4 regions of the Brachybacterium rhamnosum genome follow, and region 2 is predicted to be linked to each of the others. Evidence: riboswitches for the same ligand, from Rfam matches in the RefSeq annotation. Region 2 holds a riboswitch; each other region holds the start of a gene.
The links. A riboswitch is a leader RNA that binds a small molecule or an ion and turns the genes downstream of it on or off. The one in region 2 is predicted to bind thiamine pyrophosphate.

Region 1 (3,789 bases), on a different contig from region 2:
CACCGGGGTGAGTCGCCACACCGCGCCGCGCACGGAGCGGAGCGCGAGCGGGGCGAGCAGCACCGTGGGCAGCAGAGCGAGCAGCCCGCCCTGCCAGGTGGAGACGGCGTAGGAGCCGACCGCCGCGAGGATGCCGATCAGGCAGAGCATCAGCGGGTTCAGGGCGTCCGCGGGCCGGTGCGCGGCGCGGGGGACGGGCAGGATCCGACGATCGGGTTCGGCGGAGGCCCCGGGGGCGGGGGTCGTTGCCCCGGCCGACGCGCTCGCCGCCGTCGGGGCGGGGGAGGGGGTGCCCTCCAGGTGGTGCCGGGACCCGGCGGCCGCGACGAGCACGGGGTCGTGGGAGGCGGCGACGACGGCGGTGCCGCGGTCCCGGGCCTCCTCGAGCAGGGCGAGCACCGCCGACCGCCGCTCGGCGTCCAGGCCCACGGTCGGCTCATCGAGCAGCAGCACCTCGGGCCGCGCCGCGAGGGCGGCGATGATCGCGAGGCGCCGCTGCTCCCCGCCGGAGAGCCGATGGGGGTTGGCACCGGCGAGGTGCGCGAGGCCTGCGCGGTCCAGCAGGGACCGGGCATCCGCCGCGGCCGCGGGATCCGCCGCGTCGCCGAGCTCACCGCGCACGGTCGAGGCGAGGAAGAAGTGCGCCGGGTCCTGGGGGACCAGCAGCAGCGAGCCGCGCCGCCGGCCGGCCTCCGCGGCGAGGGAGCGCAGCAGGGTCGTCTTCCCCGCGCCGCTCGCCCCGGTGACGACGGTGAGCAGCCCCGGCTCGATCCGCAGCTCGGCCTCCGGGGCCGGGCCCGGGGCGGGCTCCGTCTCCTGCAGCTCGGGACGCCGGGCGAGGACCTCCTCGGGCGGTCCGTCGGCGAGCACCTGCGCGCCGGAGCCCAGCACGACGATCCGGTCGAGGTGCTCCCGCCACGGCTCCACGTGGTGGTCGGCGATGACGAGGGTCCGCCCGGCGGAGGCCGCGAGCACGGCGCGGCGCACCGTCGCGGCGGCCTCGGGATCGAGCATGCTCGTGGGCTCGTCGAGCAGCATCGCCTCGGGGTGCAGGGCGAGGGCGCCCGCGAGGGCCACCCGCTGCTGCTGCCCGCCGGAGACGGCGAGCGGATCCCGGGAGCCGTCGACGTCGACCGCCGCGGCGTCCAGCGCGCGCCTCACCCGCTCGTGGATCTCGGGGCGGGGGAGGGCCGCGTTCTCCGGGCCGATCGCCGCGTCGCGCGCGACGGTCGCGCCCACCACCGCATGCGCGGGGTTCTGCAGCAGCAGCCCCCGCTCCCCGGGGCGGGAGGGCCCGGTGGGGGCCTGCTCGAGGTCCCCGGCCTCGGGGTCGAGCAGGCCCGCCAGGGCGCGCAGCACGGTGGACTTCCCGCTCCCGCTCACCCCCGTGAGCAGCACCTTCTGCCCGCCGGGCACGTGCAGGCGCAGGCCGTCGAGCGTGGGCTCGTCGCGGCCCGTGGGGCGCCAGCGCACCCCGTCCAGGAGCAGGTCCCTCACGCAGCCGCCCTCACGCGGCGGTCGTGGCGGCGGCGCGGCGCTCGCGATCCCGGTCCCGGCCCGCGGGCAGCGCGTCGAGGGCTCCCGTCGCGCCGAGGGCTCGCACGGCCGCCCAGCCGAGGGCTCCGCACAGCAGCGCACCGGAGACCAGGAAGAAGGCCAGCAGCAGAAGGGCGAAGGTCCAGCTCATCTCGGGGTAGTAGGAGAAGCGCTCCCACACCCATTCGAGCGCCGCCGCGATCACGCCGCCGAGCATCGCGACGGGCAGCGTGAAGCGGCGGTAGACGAAGAGCAGGAAGCCGATCTCGACGCCGCCGCCCTGCAGCAGGCCCGAGACGACGGTGCCCCAGCCCCACTGGCCGCCGAGGATCATCTCGAGCGTCGCGGCGACGAGCTCCGCGAGAAGCGCCGCGCCGGGCTTGCGCACGATGAGCGCGGCGAGCACGGCGGGCAGGAACCAGATGCCGGCGAGGATGCCCTCGGCGGGCTTGAAGGCCGCGGTGAGCGGCCCGATCAGCGAGTACAGGGCCCCGTAGCCCAGGAAGGCGACCCCGAAGGCCGCTCCGATCGCGACGCTGACCAGCAGGTCGATCGTCCTCATGCGTGTCATTCCGACTCCTCTCCTCGTGGAAAGGGGCGTCGTGGCGCCGGGGGCGCCGCGACGGAAATCCCGACTCCCTCCGCCGGCATGACCCGGTTCAGGTTCGAGGGTCTGCGCATGCGCGCACTCTCAGCACCGTGCGGTGCTCCCCTGTCAGTGGATGACCGCGGGCCAGTCTACCGCCGCGCGCGGATCGCCTGGTCGATCGCCTCCGCAGTGGACCGCGGGTCCGTGGGGGAGAACAGGTAGTGGGTGCCGCCGCGACCGACGATCTCGACCTGGGTGCCCGGCCGGGTCACGAGCAGGCGGTAGGTCGCCTGCGTCTCGGCCAGGGTGAGGGTGCGGCGCGAGCCGACGGCGGTGAGCTGCTCCGGGGCGGGGGTCAGCGCGCGCCCGCGACGCCATCCGTAGCCGCCCACGGTGACGCCCACGACCGTGGCGTCCAGCTCGCGCAGCTGCACGCCGCGGAAGTCCTCGACGGGCCAGGTGGCCTGCGGCCAGAACCCGCCGAGGCTCACGGTCACCCCGCGGCCGTCGACCAGGATGCGCGTCGCATGGTGCATCCACGTCCACACGGCGAGCAGCGCGAAGAGCACGGCCGCGGCGACCAGCAGCGGCGGCGGGACGGTCGCCCGCACGAGCGCGAGCACCAGCAGCACGACCCCGGAGGCGGCGGTGAGCGCGATCCGCGTCCAGCCCACGGCCGAGGGCCGGGTCGTGTCGGTGAACGAGGGCGCCTCGGGCCTCATGCCCGCCCCGCGTGCGCGCTCACCAGATGCGGACGCGCTCGGCGGGCGCCCGGTACATGCCGTCGCCCTCGCGCACGTCGAACGCCTCGTGGAAGGCGTCGAGGTGGCTCACCACCGTGTTGCAGCGGAACTCCATCGGCGCATGGGGGTCGATCGCGAGGCGGCGGATCGCCTCCTGCGGCCTGGTCAGGCCCCGCCACACGGTCGCCCAGGACCAGAACACGCGCTGCAGCCCGGTGAGGCCGTCGAGCTCGGGGGACCCCTCGCCCGCGGTCGCGAGGTACGCCTTCACCGCGATCGTGAGGCCGCCCAGGTCGCCGATGTTCTCGCCGACGGTGAGGGCGCCGTTGACGTGGTGGGCGTCGTCGAGGTCCCGGGGCGAGAGCGCCGAGTACTGCTCGATGAGGGCTGCGGTGCGCTCGTCGAAGGCGGCGCGGTCCTCCTCGGTCCACCAGGTGACGAGGTTGCCGTGGCCGTCGAACTTCGAGCCCTGGTCGTCGAAGCCGTGGCCGATCTCGTGGCCGATCACGGCGCCGATCCCGCCGAAGTTCACGGCGTCGTCGGCCTCCGCGTCGAAGAACGGCGGCTGCAGGATCGCGGCGGGGAAGACGATCTCGTTGCGGCCGGGGTTGTAGTAGGCGTTGACCGTCTGCGGGGTCATGTGCCACTCCGTCTCGTCGACCTCGCCGCCCACCTTCGCGTACTCGAACTCGGCGTCGAAGCGGCGCGAGGCGCGCACGGTCGCGACGAGGTCGCCCTCGACGATCTCGAGGCCCTCGTAGTCCCGCCAGGTCTCCGGGTAGCCGATCTTCGGGACGAACAGGGAGAGCTTCTCGAGCGCCTTCGCGCGCGTCTGCTCGGTCATCCAGTCCAGGCCCTCGATCGAGACGCGGTACGCCTCGAGCAGCGCGGCGACCAGACGCTCCATGTGCGCCTTGTGCT
Region 2 (3,789 bases):
GTGGTGCCGATCGCGAAGGCTCCGAGCGCCATCGCGAGGATGACCAGCCGCAGCCGGCCCGGGGGCAGGGGAGCGGGGGCCGCAGGCGGCGGGGTGGTGGTCGAGGTGCTCAACGGGGGCTCCAGCGCGGGGTGGTTCAGGGCATCGCTGCCGACGCTGGCACCGGTGAGGACTCCTGGATCCTACGGCCGAGCGGGCACCGACCGGGAGGGCAGGTACACCGTGCCGCCCTGCTCGCGGAACTCCCGGGACTTCGCCTCCATGCCCTCGAGCGCGATCCGCTCCTGGGCGGGCATGTCCCCGTAGGTGTCGCGGATGTCCTGCGAGATCCGCATCGAGCAGAACTTCGGCCCGCACATCGAGCAGAAGTGCGCCGTCTTCGCGGGCTCCGCCGGGAGCGTCTCGTCGTGGTACTGCTCGGCGAGCTGCGGGTCCAGGGACAGGCCGAACTGGTCCCGCCAGCGGAACTCGAATCGGGCCCTGGAGAGCGCGTCGTCGCGGTCCCGGGCGCCGGGGTGGCCCTTGGCGACGTCCGCCGCGTGGGCGGCGATCTTGTACGTGATCACGCCGGTCTTCACGTCGTCGCGGTCGGGGAGGCCCAGGTGCTCCTTGGGCGTCACGTAGCAGAGCATCGCCGTGCCGTACCGGGCGATCTCGGTGGCGCCGATCGCGGAGGTGATGTGGTCGTACGCGGGGGCGATGTCCGTGACAAGCGGGCCCAGCGTGTAGAACGGCGCGCCGTGGCACAGCTCCTGCTGGCGCTCCACGTTCTCCCGCACGAGGTGCAGCGGCACGTGCCCGGGTCCCTCGACCATGACCTGCACGTCGTGCTCCCAGGCGCGGGCGGTGAGCTCCGCGAGCGTGTCGAGCTCCGCGAACTGGGCGGCGTCGTTCGCATCGGCGAGGGAGCCGGGGCGCAGCCCGTCGCCGAGGGAGAAGGAGACGTCGTAGCGGGCGAAGATCGCGCACAGCTCGTCGAAGTGCTCGTAGAGGAAGTTCTCCCGGTGCCGGGCCAGGCACCAGCCGGCCAGGATGGAGCCACCGCGCGAGACGATCCCCGTGACCCGATTCGCCGTCAGCGGCACGTAGCGCAGCAGCACCCCGGCGTGGATCGTCATGTAGTCCACGCCCTGCTCGCACTGCTCGATCACGGTGTCCCGGAAGATCTCCCAGGTCAGGGCGTTCGCATCCCCGTTCACCTTCTCGAGCGCCTGGTAGATGGGGACCGTGCCGATCGGCACGGGGGAGTTGCGCAGGATCCACTCGCGGGTGGTGTGGATGTCATCGCCGGTGGAGAGGTCCATGACGGTGTCCGCGCCCCAGCGGGTCGCCCACTCGAGCTTCGCGACCTCCTCCGCGATCGACGAGGTCACCGCCGAGTTGCCGATGTTCGCGTTGACCTTCACGAGGAACGCGCGGCCGATGATCATCGGCTCCGCCTCGGGATGGTTCACGTTCGCGGGGATGATCGCGCGGCCCGCGGCGAGCTCGCTGCGCACGAGCTCCACGTCGCAGCCCTCGCGCAGCGCCACGAAGCGCATCTCCGCGGTGATCTCCCCGCGGCGGGCGTAGTGCATCTGCGTGACCCGTCGGCCCTCGAGGCCGCGCAGCGGCTCCCTCCGCGCGCCCCGCCACTCCGCGCTCGCCTCCCCGCGGCGCACGGCGCTGCGGCCGTCGTCCTCGAGGCTCCGGCTGCGACCCGTGTAGGCCTCCACGTCGCCGCGGCCGCGGATCCAGTCCTCGCGCAGCGGCGCGAGGCCCTCCTCCGGCGCGCAGCCGGGGCCCGCGGTGCGGTAGACGGTCACGGGCGGGTTCTCCGCGCCGCTCGGGGCGGGGTCCTGGGTGATCCGGGTGACGGGCACGCGGATGCCGTGCTCGGGATCCTCGAGGTGGTCGAGGGTGTGGGTGGGGTAGTTCTCAGGGCGTGCGGACATGCAGTCGCTCTCCTTCTTCCTTCGCCGGCATGACCCGGGCAGGTTCGGTCGGTACTCGGACCGCGACAGTCCGATCTCAGCCCGTTGCGACGGGCACCCGAGGGATCGGCGAGCACCGTACCCCAGGAGCGAGGACGCCGGCGGTGCGGTCCGGCCGCAGGTCCGACGGGCCCGTCGGATCGCGAGGGGCCAGTCGGATCGCGATAGACCGACAGGCCGACGGGCCGACGGGCCTGCCGGATCGGCGGTGATCGGCGACCGCTCCGCCTACAGTGGGCGCCTGCCCCCGCGGGACCACCAGGAGTGACGATGACCCAGCCCCAGCCCGGCCTCCCCGCGCCCCGGCCCGCCGTGCCCGGCGCCCCTCCGGGCTTCCCCGGGCCGCAGTTCGGCGCGCCTGTCGCCACGCCGGACCGCCACGAGCGGAGGGACGGAGCCCGCTACGGCATGGCCCTCGTCGCGACCGTGATCGGCTCCTACCTGCTCACGCAGTGGTCCCCGGTGGGGTTCGTCGGCTTCGACGACCCGCTGCTGAAGCTCCAGGGCATCGTCCAGCTCGGGATCGGCCTGCTCGTGCTCGCGGGCGGTCTCGCGCTCGCGCCCACTGCCCTGTGGCGGGCGGCGCTCGCCGCGGCGGTCGTCGTCGTGCCCGTCCTGCTCGGGACGGTCCTCGTGATCTCGTACCTCCGGGGCGACCTGGACCTGCCGCAGCCCTTCCCGCGGATGCTGGACCTCTCGATCCTCGGCCCGGCCGTGGGGCTGCTGGGCTGGCTGATCGTGCGGGGCCGCAGCCCGCTCACCTTGCTGCTGGTGCTGGGCTTCCTGCTGATCCTCCCCGCGCAGTGGGCGGTCATGTACCACGGCATCCCGAGCCCCGTGCTGTGGGGCGTCGAGCTCGTGCTCGCCGCGGTGATCGGGATCGCCGCGGCGTGGCTCGCGGCGCTCGGGTCGCGGTGGCTGCCGGGGGCCGTGCGGCGGTGACCTGCCGGAGCGGGCCGATCAGGGGCGCGTGACGAACCCCTGCTCGACCATGAAGTCGAAGGCGACGTCCGCCGGGAGCTCGCCGCCCTCGTCCACCCGCAGGTTCAGCGCGCGCAGGGCGTCGTCCGTGATGGCGGGGGAGATCTGGTCGAAGATGTCCGCGAGCTCGGGGTGCTTCTCGAGCGTCGCGGTGCTGAGCACCGGGGCGACGTTGTAGGCGGGGAAGTAGCCCTTGTCGTCCTCGAGGATCGTGAGGTCCAGGCTCTCGATGCGGCCGTCGGTCGTGAAGACCTCGCCGAAGTTGCAGGAGCCGCGGGCGGTCGCGGTGTACACGGCGCCCGTGTCGTAGATCGAGACGTTCTCCTCGGGGACGCCGTCGGCGGCGTCGCGGGGGATGCCGTACTCCTTCAGCAGCGGGATCAGGCCGTCCGCGCGGGAGTTGAACTCGGGCTCCACGCAGATCGTGCGGTCCTCGACGGGCAGGTCCGCGATCTCGCTCAGGGAGCTGATGCCGCCCAGCTCCTCGACGGCATCGGAGCGCACGGCGAGGGCGTAGGTGTTGTTCAGCGGCGCGGGCGGCAGCCAGGTGAGCCCGTTGGCGACGTCGGCGTCGCGCACGGCCTCCCACTGCTCCTGCTTGTCCGGGATCCCCTCGGTCTCGCCCATGTAGGTGAGCCAGGCGGTGCCCGTGTACTCCCAGGTCATGTCGGCGTCGCCGGAGGTCATGAGCTCGCGCACGGGGACGGAGCCGGGAACGTTGGTGAGGTCGTCCACCTGGAAGCCGGCGGCCCGGGCGGCGATCACGCCGATCTTGCCGAGGATGAGCTGCTCGGTGAAGTTCTTGCCGGTGACCGTGAGCGAGGCGTCGGCGGGG
Region 3 (3,789 bases), 1.3 Mb from region 2:
GCAGCTCCACGACGCCCTCCGCGGTGATCCGCACCGGGCGGGCCGGCGTCGCCACGTCGCTGCGCAGGGCGAGCACGGAGCCGTCCTCGGCGGGGGAGAGGGAGGAGAACACGCCGCCGTCGGCGAGCGTGGAGACGGCGCCGGTCGAGGGGTCGACCGCGAGCACCGCGCCGGAGGAGTGCAGGTCCCCGCTCACGAGCAGCGTGCCGCCGTCGGCCTGCCACACCACCTGGCCGGCGGTGAGGTCGCCGAGGTCGACCGCGACCACGCCGTCGCCCTCGAGGTCGTGGATCTCCAGGCGCCCGTAGCTCGTGTCCGTCGGGGTGGAGACGGTCGAGCGGGTGACGGCGAGGAGCCGGCCGTCCGGGGACAGCACGGGGGAGTCGTAGCCGTGCTCGTCCGTCGCCTCGAGCAGCGGCGTGCGCTCGCGGGTCGCCCCGTCGATGCGGACCAGGCTGGTGCGGGTCTCCCCGCGGGCGATCCGCTCGGTCCACTCGGTGACGACGGTGCGCCCGTCGCGCGCGAGCACGGCGGAGGCGGTGTGCAGCGGCAGGGTGCCGGCGTCCGGCGTGAGGTCCCGCAGCTCGCCCTGCGCGGTGACGATCAGGAGGTGGCGGGAGGAGTCGCCGCGCTCGTGGTCCCACTGCCGGATCGGCATGCCCGTGTGCCAGATCGTCGTGCGCTTCGCGTCCTTCCGTGCCGCGCGGGCCTCGGCGTCCTCCTCGAGGCTCACGCCGGGCAGCACGCTCGTCGCGGCGAGGATCGTGCCGTCGCCGGCCACGTCGAGCAGCTCGAGCCCGCCCGGCGCATGCGCGAGCACCTGCGCCTCGCCGGCGAGCGGCAGCCGCCAGATCGCCGTCGTCCCCTCGGGCGCCTCGCCCGTGGGATCGGGTCGGGAGGAGGTGAACAGCAGCGAGCCGTCCGGCGCGAAGCACGGCGAGGACTCGCCCTTCTCCGAGACCGTCAGCCGCCGGGCGGGTCCCTCCGCCGTGAGCTCCCAGAGGGCGGGGACCAGACGGGAGAGGTGCTCGTCGGCCTCTTGCACCACAGCGGCCGCCCGGCCGCCCGGGCCCGCGGCGATCGCGGAGACCCGCGGCACACGCAGGAACGCCTCCACGTCACGGAGGTCGAGGGACGGGGAGGCGGGAGCGTCAGCGGTCATCCCTGCACGCTATCGAGCCAGGCCACGGCAGGTGCACGATCACGGTTGCGATGCGGTCACGGGCCTCCTCGACGGTGCCCGGCGGGTGCACGATGTGCCCATGGTCCGCCGACGCACTCTGCTCGCCGCGCTCGCCGGAGCGGCCGCCCTCAGCGGCTGCGACGGCCCGGCGACGCGCCCGGAGGACGAGACCACCGCCGCGAGCTGCATCGACTGGATCGAACTGGAGACGCCTGCGGACGCGGCGGCGGAGTCCGACGCCGTCGTGCGCGGCACAGCCGACGGTCCGCCCGCGACGGGACGCTACGAGCTGTACGACGTGCCGCTGTGGACCGTTCAGGTTGCCGAGTGGGTCTCCGGAGCCCCGGCCGACGGCGAGGGGTCGAGCATCGAGGTGCTCTCGTTGCCGTACAGCTGCGGGGAGAGCCGGGACGCCCTCTCGGGCATCGAGGACGCCGGTGAGGTCTACCTGTTCCTCCGTGCCCGCGGAGACCACTGGGAGACCGTCACCGGCTACCGCGGGATGGTGCCTGTCGCCGAGGACGGCTCGATGCCGGAGAGCTGGCCGGACGAGATCGGCTGAGGGCGGCGCGCCAGCAGGAGTGGATCGGCCGACGGCGGTCGGCGCGCCCGGGCTTCGGCGCGAAGACGGCGGTGTCCCGTGGACACGTCGGCCTGCTGCGCCCCGCACCCGGGATACTCGATCGCGGACACGGGGTGCGCCGTCGGCGCTGAGATCACACCCGTGGAACCTGATGCAGCTCGTACTGACGAAGGGATGTCCGCCATGCGCTCGCGCCTGCCCGCGACCGATGCACCCACCATCGACGAGGTCGACCGCCCCGGCCCCGTCGGCCCGCCGGACCGTCTGCCGCCCTCGGGGCGCGCCGCGCTCCGCGCCGGTGTGGTCGGGAACTTCATCGACAACGTCCACGTGTTCCTGCCGCTCACCGCGCTCACCCCGGCGCTGGCCACGGTCGCCGGGCCCGGCGTCGCCGCGGCGACCGGTGCGATCGTCGTCATCGCGATGATGCTCGGTCGGCCCGTCGGCGGGGTCGTCTTCGGCCGGATCTCCGACCGCCTGGGCCGCACCCGCACCACGCAGGTCGCGATCGCCGGCACCGCCGGCTGCGCGCTGCTGATCGCCGCGATGCCCACCCACGAGCTGCTGGGCGCCGGGACGATCGCGCTGATCCTCGGCCTGCGCTTCCTGGGCGGCATCTTCGTCGCCGGGGAGTACTCCGCCGCGATCCCGCTCGCCATGGAGTGGTCGCCGCCGCGCCGCCGCGGCCTCATGAGCGGGCTGATCCTCTCGATGGCGCCGTGGGCGCAGGGGGCGATCGCCTTCGCGACCGCCACGCTGCTGCTGGTGCTCGGGCCGGAGGAGTACGCCGTCTGGGGCTGGCGACTGCTGTTCGTCGTCGGCGCGCTGCTCTCGCTGGGGATGCTGCTGTACTACCGCTCGCACGTCGTCGACGCCCCCATCACCCGCCGCGCCGGGAGGGACGGGAATACGACGCCGGTGCGGGGCGGCGTCCGGCAGGTGCTCGCAGGCCGCTGGTCCGGCGCCTTCCGGCAGGCCTTCGTCATGATGACGGGGCTCTGGCTGCTCACGAACACGACGGTCCTGCTGCTCACCGCGCGGCTCGGGGAGGGCGGTGCCCTCGCCGCCACCGAGGTCGCGCTCGCCATGGGCATCGCCTCCGTCGTCCAGGCGCTCGCGATGGCGCTCGCCGGGCACCTCTCCACGGTGATCGGCCGGCGCCGACTGCTCACGCACTGGGGGATCGCCGCCCTGCTCCTCGGGCCGCCCCTGTGGTGGGCGGCCGTCGGCTCCGGGAGCCTCGCCCGGGCGGCGCTCTGCGCGGCGCTGCTGCAGGTGGTGACCGTCGCCGCCTACGGCCCGGTCTCCGCGTATCTGTCCGAGCGTTTCCCCACGGCCGTGCGCTCCACCGGGTACGGCTCCGCCTACAGCCTCTCCCTCGTGCTTCCGGCCCTGTACCCCTTCTACCTCCCGCTGCTCGCCGGGATCACCGGACCTCGCGGGTCGGTGCTGCTGCTCATGGTGCTCGGGGCGGCGCTGCTGATCCTCGGCGCCCGGCTCGGCCCGCGCCTCACGCCCGCGGACCTCGACGGGGACCTCGACGCGGTCGCGCTCGCCGGGGAGCGGTGAGAGATGGATGTCCGTCCTCGGCGGCCTCCGATCGGGCGCTTCCGAGCGGTCGGGACCGAGCGATCGGTCTCCTTCGATGAACAATCGGGGAATCATGCTCGCATCCGGGGCGAAAGTCTGCGAACCTAGTGCTCGGCACGTCGTCCGCGGCGTGCCGCCGGACCCTTCTCGGGGTCCACGTCGTCGGCGGAGCGTCTTCCGGCGGCAGGCATCATTGGCCGAGACTCGGCCGACGACATCGAAGGATTACAGGAACATGGCAACTGGCACCGTGAAGTGGTTCAACGCCGACAAGGGCTTCGGCTTCATCGCCCCCGACGACGGCTCGGACGACGTCTTCGCCCACTTCAGCAACATCTCCGGCACCGGCTACCGCAACCTCGAGGAGAACCAGAAGGTCTCCTTCGAGGTGGAGCGCACCGATCGCGGCCTCACCGCCGTGAACATCCAGGGC
Region 4 (3,789 bases), on a different contig from region 2:
CGGAGGAGAGGGAGCAGCCGGTGCCGTGCGTGTTCCGCGTCGCGATCCGCGCGCCGGGCAGCGCGGCGAGCACCCCCTCGGGGCCGACGAGGGCGTCGGGGGAGTCCGGCCCGCTCAGGTGACCGCCCTTGGCGAGCACGAGCACCGCATGATGGGCGGCGAGCTCCTGCGCCTGGGCGAGGGCCTGCTCCCAGGTGCTCGCCTCGGGTCGCTCGGCGAGCACGGCGAGCTCGGGGAGGTTCGGGGTGACGAGGTGCGCATGGCGGAGCATGTCCCGCAGCGCCTGCTCGGCGGAGTCGTCGAGCAGCCGGTCGCCGCTCGCGGCGACCATGACCGGGTCGAGCACCACGACCGGGGGCCGCACGTCGTCCAGCCAGGTGGTGACGGTGTCGATGATGGTGCCGTCGAAGAGCATGCCGATCTTCACGGCGTCGATCGTGACGTCCTCGCTCACCGCTCGGAGCTGCGCGTCGAGGAACGCGGGCGGCGGCACGTGCACCTCGCGCACGCCGCGGGTGTTCTGGGCGACGAGCGCGGTCGTCGCGGCCATGCCGTAGCCGCCGTTCGCGGCGATCGACTTGAGGTCCGCCTGGATGCCGGCGCCGCCGGTGGGGTCGGTGCCGGCGATGCTGAGGACGCGGGGGACGGGCAGGCTCATCGGGCGTCCTCCCAGGCGCGGCGCAGCTCCGACGCGGCGTCGAAGGGGGAGGGGGAGGAGCAGATCGCGGAGACGACGGCCGCGCCGTCGAGCCCGGCGCGGCGCAGGGCGGGGAGGTCCGCGGCGGTGATCCCGCCGATCGCGACGGCGGGGAGAGCGGTCGCGGCGGCGACGGCGGCGACGCCCTCGACCCCGATCGCGGCGGGGGCGTCCGCCTTCGTGGTGGTGCCGTGCACGGCGCCGATGCCGAGGTGGTCGGCGCCGGCGGCCTCGCCCTCGCGGGCCATGGCGGCGGTCTGCGCGGAGACGCCGATGACGGCGCCCGGGCCCAGGAGCCGGCGCACGAGGTGCGCAGGGAGGTCGGACTGGCCGACGTGCACCCCGGCGAGGCGCACCCTGGTCTCCCGGGCGGCGAGGACCACGTCGACGCGGTCGTCGACGATGATCGCGACCGACGGGGGCAGCGTCTCCGTGAGAGCCGCGCAGAAGGCGAGCGTGTCCCGGGTGGGGAGCTGCTTGTCGCGCACCTGGACCGCGGTGACCCCGCCGGCGACGGCGTCCCGCACGGCGGTGACGGGGTCGTGGCCGGCCCGCTCGAGCTGCGGGCGGTCCACGACGAGGTAGAGGGAGAGGTCGACCTCAGGAGGGGTGCTCATCGTCGTCATCGCACCTTCGCCTGGTCGCGGACGTCCTGGGGGCTGAGCGCGTGGAGCCCGTCGAGCAGCCCCACGGCGAAGGAGCCCGGGTGCTCGGCGGTGCGGGCGGAGCGCTCGGCGGCGAGGGTGAGCACCGTCGTCGCGGCGACCGCGGCGACGAGGCGGTCCTCGACCACGGCGGCGAAGGCCGCGGTGATCCCGCCGAGCGCGCAGCCGGCACCAGTGACCTTCGTGAGCAGAGGGCTGCCGGTGGCGACGCGCACCACTCTCTCCCCGTCGGTCACGAGGTCCACCGCGCCCGAGACGGCGACGACGGCGCCGGTGCTGCGGGCGAGGGTCGTGGCGGCTTCGTGGGAGTCGTCGGCGGAGTCGATCGAGTCCGCGCCGCGGCCGCCGGCGGAGAGCCCCGCGAGGGCGCGGATCTCGGAGGCGTTGCCGCGGATGATCGCGGGCTCCTCGGTCACGAGCCGCGCGGCGAGGGCCGTGCGCACGGGCAGGGTCCCGACGGCGACGGGGTCCAGCACCCAGGGGGTGCCGGCGGAGCGCGCGGCGGCGACGGCCTCGACCATCGCCTCCCGCTGCTCGGCGCCGGCGGTGCCGAGGTTCACGAGGACGCCGTCGGCGATCCGCGCGAAGATCCCGGCCTCCTCGGGCACGGCGACCATGGCGGGGGAGCCGCCCACGGCGAGCAGCGCGTTCGCGACGAGGTTCGTGGTGACCACGTTGGTCAGGCACTGCACGAGGGGGACCCGCGAGCGGACCTCCTCGAGGGCGGCCGCGAGGACCGCCGGGTCGGTGGGGGCAGAGGCGTGCGCGAGTGTCATGGCGACATCCCTTCGCTAGTCCGAGCTAGATCAGGTTCGACGGGTGTCATCTCAGCCCGGTCCTCGGGCACCCCGTGTCACTGCAGGCCACCGTACGTGATCGTCGCCCGCGCGGGGGCGGCGTCCGCGGCCGGGCCGCCGACGTCGCCCCGGTGGGGAGAGCCTCAGGCGGTGCGCAGGCCGCGACGCACGAGGATCAGGCACAGCGCGCAGAGCACCACGAGCATCGAGAGCGACGCGGGGTAGGCGAGCAGCGGCAGCAGCGCGGCGAGGATCGTCGGCAGCAGGAACCCGAGGTAGGCGAGCGCGTAGTAGACGCCGGTGAGCCCGGCGAGATCCTCCGCCGTCGCGATGCTCTGCACCTGCAGCAGCCCGGCGACGACGAGGGTGCCGTAGGCGGCGCCGAGCACCATCGCCACGAGGATGCCGAGGACCGGGCTGCCGATCGCGGTCGCGAGCACCGCGAGCACCAGGCCGACGCACATCGCCGCCTGGCCCACGGGCAGGGATCGGCCGCCGGTGAGGCGGTCCAGCCGCGGCACGAAGGACTGCACGACCGCCCCGGTGCCGAGCGTGAGCACCGTCAGCGCCGTCGCGTACAGCGTCGCGCCGTCCCCGAGGTGGCTCTCGACGCTCGCGGGGATGACCGCGTAGGCGACGCCTGCCGCGCCGAAGATCCACGGCGCCGCGGGGACCACGGCGCGCGTGAAGCGGCGGTGCCCGGCTGCGGGCACGCGGAGGTCCTCCCACCAGTGCCCGGCGGCGGGCCGCTCGACACGACGGGTCTCCGGTGCGAGCAGGAGCAGCGGGGTCGCGAGGACGGCGAGGCCGCCGTGCACGAGATAGGGGAGGACCTCGGGGAGCGGGGCGAACTGGGCGAGCAGCCCGCTCACCCCGGCGCCGAGGGCGAAGCCGAGGGTGAGGGTGAGGGAGGGGCGGCGGGCGCCCGCGACGGCCGGGGCGCCGATCTCGTACGGCGGCGAGGAGAGCTCCTTCATCCAGGCCGTGCCGACGGACATGGCCGCGCCGACCCCGAGCCCGGCGAGCACCCGGCCCAGGCACAGCAGCGCGAAGACGTGGGGGCTCGCGGCGAGGAGCGCGCTGCCCAGCACGGTCGCGGCCATGCCCACGAGCATCACGGGGCGGCGGCCGTGGCGGTCGGAGAGTGCGGCGGCGACGAGCAGGCCGGGGGCGAGCCCGGCGACGTAGGTGCCCAGCAGGAGGTTCGCCTGCCAGGCGGCGTAGTGGCCCACGGACTCGTAGACGTGCAGGAGCGGGGTGAAGTGGTTGCCGCCCCAGGCGAGCAGGAAGGTCGCGGGGACCACGAGCCTCCAGGGGGCACGGATCGCGGTGCGGCTCATCGTGCGCCCCCGTCGAGCTCGTAGGCGTCCTCGACGTGGGCGCGCAGGCGCTCGGCGAAGGCCGCGGGGTCGCTCGCGGCGAGGAGCGCGGCGAGCTCCTCGTGCTCGGCGAGGAGGGCGGGCATGGTGCCGCTGCGCTCGTCGAGGACGGCGGCGGTGAGGCGGGCGAAGCGGGGGCCGAGGTCCTGGCAGATCCCGGCGACGACGCTGTTGTCCGCGGCGGCGATGAGGGCGAGGTGGAAGTCGAGGTCGGCGGCGGCGAAGGCGAGCGGGTCCTGGGCCTCCGCGGC

Region 1: it holds a riboswitch for thiamine pyrophosphate, as region 2 does, so the genes downstream of both, ABD080_RS00915 (ECF transporter S component) here and thiC (phosphomethylpyrimidine synthase ThiC) in region 2, are expected to answer to the same signal.
Region 3: it holds a riboswitch for thiamine pyrophosphate, as region 2 does, so the genes downstream of both, ABD080_RS08585 (MFS transporter) here and thiC (phosphomethylpyrimidine synthase ThiC) in region 2, are expected to answer to the same signal.
Region 4: it holds a riboswitch for thiamine pyrophosphate, as region 2 does, so the genes downstream of both, thiM (hydroxyethylthiazole kinase) here and thiC (phosphomethylpyrimidine synthase ThiC) in region 2, are expected to answer to the same signal.

What each region holds. Positions count from the first base shown of each region.
Region 1 is NZ_BAAAIS010000001.1:189,218-193,006, reverse strand. It holds gene ABD080_RS00920 (ATP-binding cassette domain-containing protein) at 1-1,497, opposite strand, end outside; gene ABD080_RS00915 (ECF transporter S component) at 1,508-2,098, opposite strand; TPP riboswitch at 2,156-2,260, opposite strand; gene ABD080_RS00910 (hypothetical protein) at 2,275-2,847, opposite strand; gene ABD080_RS00905 (M13 family metallopeptidase) at 2,867-3,789, opposite strand, start outside.
Region 2 is NZ_BAAAIS010000002.1:177,608-181,396, reverse strand. It holds gene ABD080_RS02705 (MFS transporter) at 1-113, opposite strand, end outside; gene thiC (phosphomethylpyrimidine synthase ThiC) at 183-1,934, opposite strand; TPP riboswitch at 1,934-2,043, opposite strand; gene ABD080_RS02695 (hypothetical protein) at 2,244-2,915, shown strand; gene ABD080_RS02690 (glycine betaine ABC transporter substrate-binding protein) at 2,934-3,789, opposite strand, start outside.
Region 3 is NZ_BAAAIS010000002.1:1,467,963-1,471,751, forward strand. It holds gene ABD080_RS08575 (S9 family peptidase) at 1-1,162, opposite strand, end outside; gene ABD080_RS08580 (hypothetical protein) at 1,263-1,745, shown strand; TPP riboswitch at 1,866-1,958, shown strand; gene ABD080_RS08585 (MFS transporter) at 1,950-3,335, shown strand; gene ABD080_RS08590 (cold-shock protein) at 3,592-3,789, shown strand, end outside.
Region 4 is NZ_BAAAIS010000001.1:41,600-45,388, reverse strand. It holds gene ABD080_RS00235 (bifunctional hydroxymethylpyrimidine kinase/phosphomethylpyrimidine kinase) at 1-658, opposite strand, end outside; gene thiE (thiamine phosphate synthase) at 655-1,314, opposite strand; gene thiM (hydroxyethylthiazole kinase) at 1,320-2,138, opposite strand; TPP riboswitch at 2,129-2,223, opposite strand; gene ABD080_RS00220 (MFS transporter) at 2,303-3,499, opposite strand; gene ABD080_RS00215 (GntR family transcriptional regulator) at 3,496-3,789, opposite strand, start outside.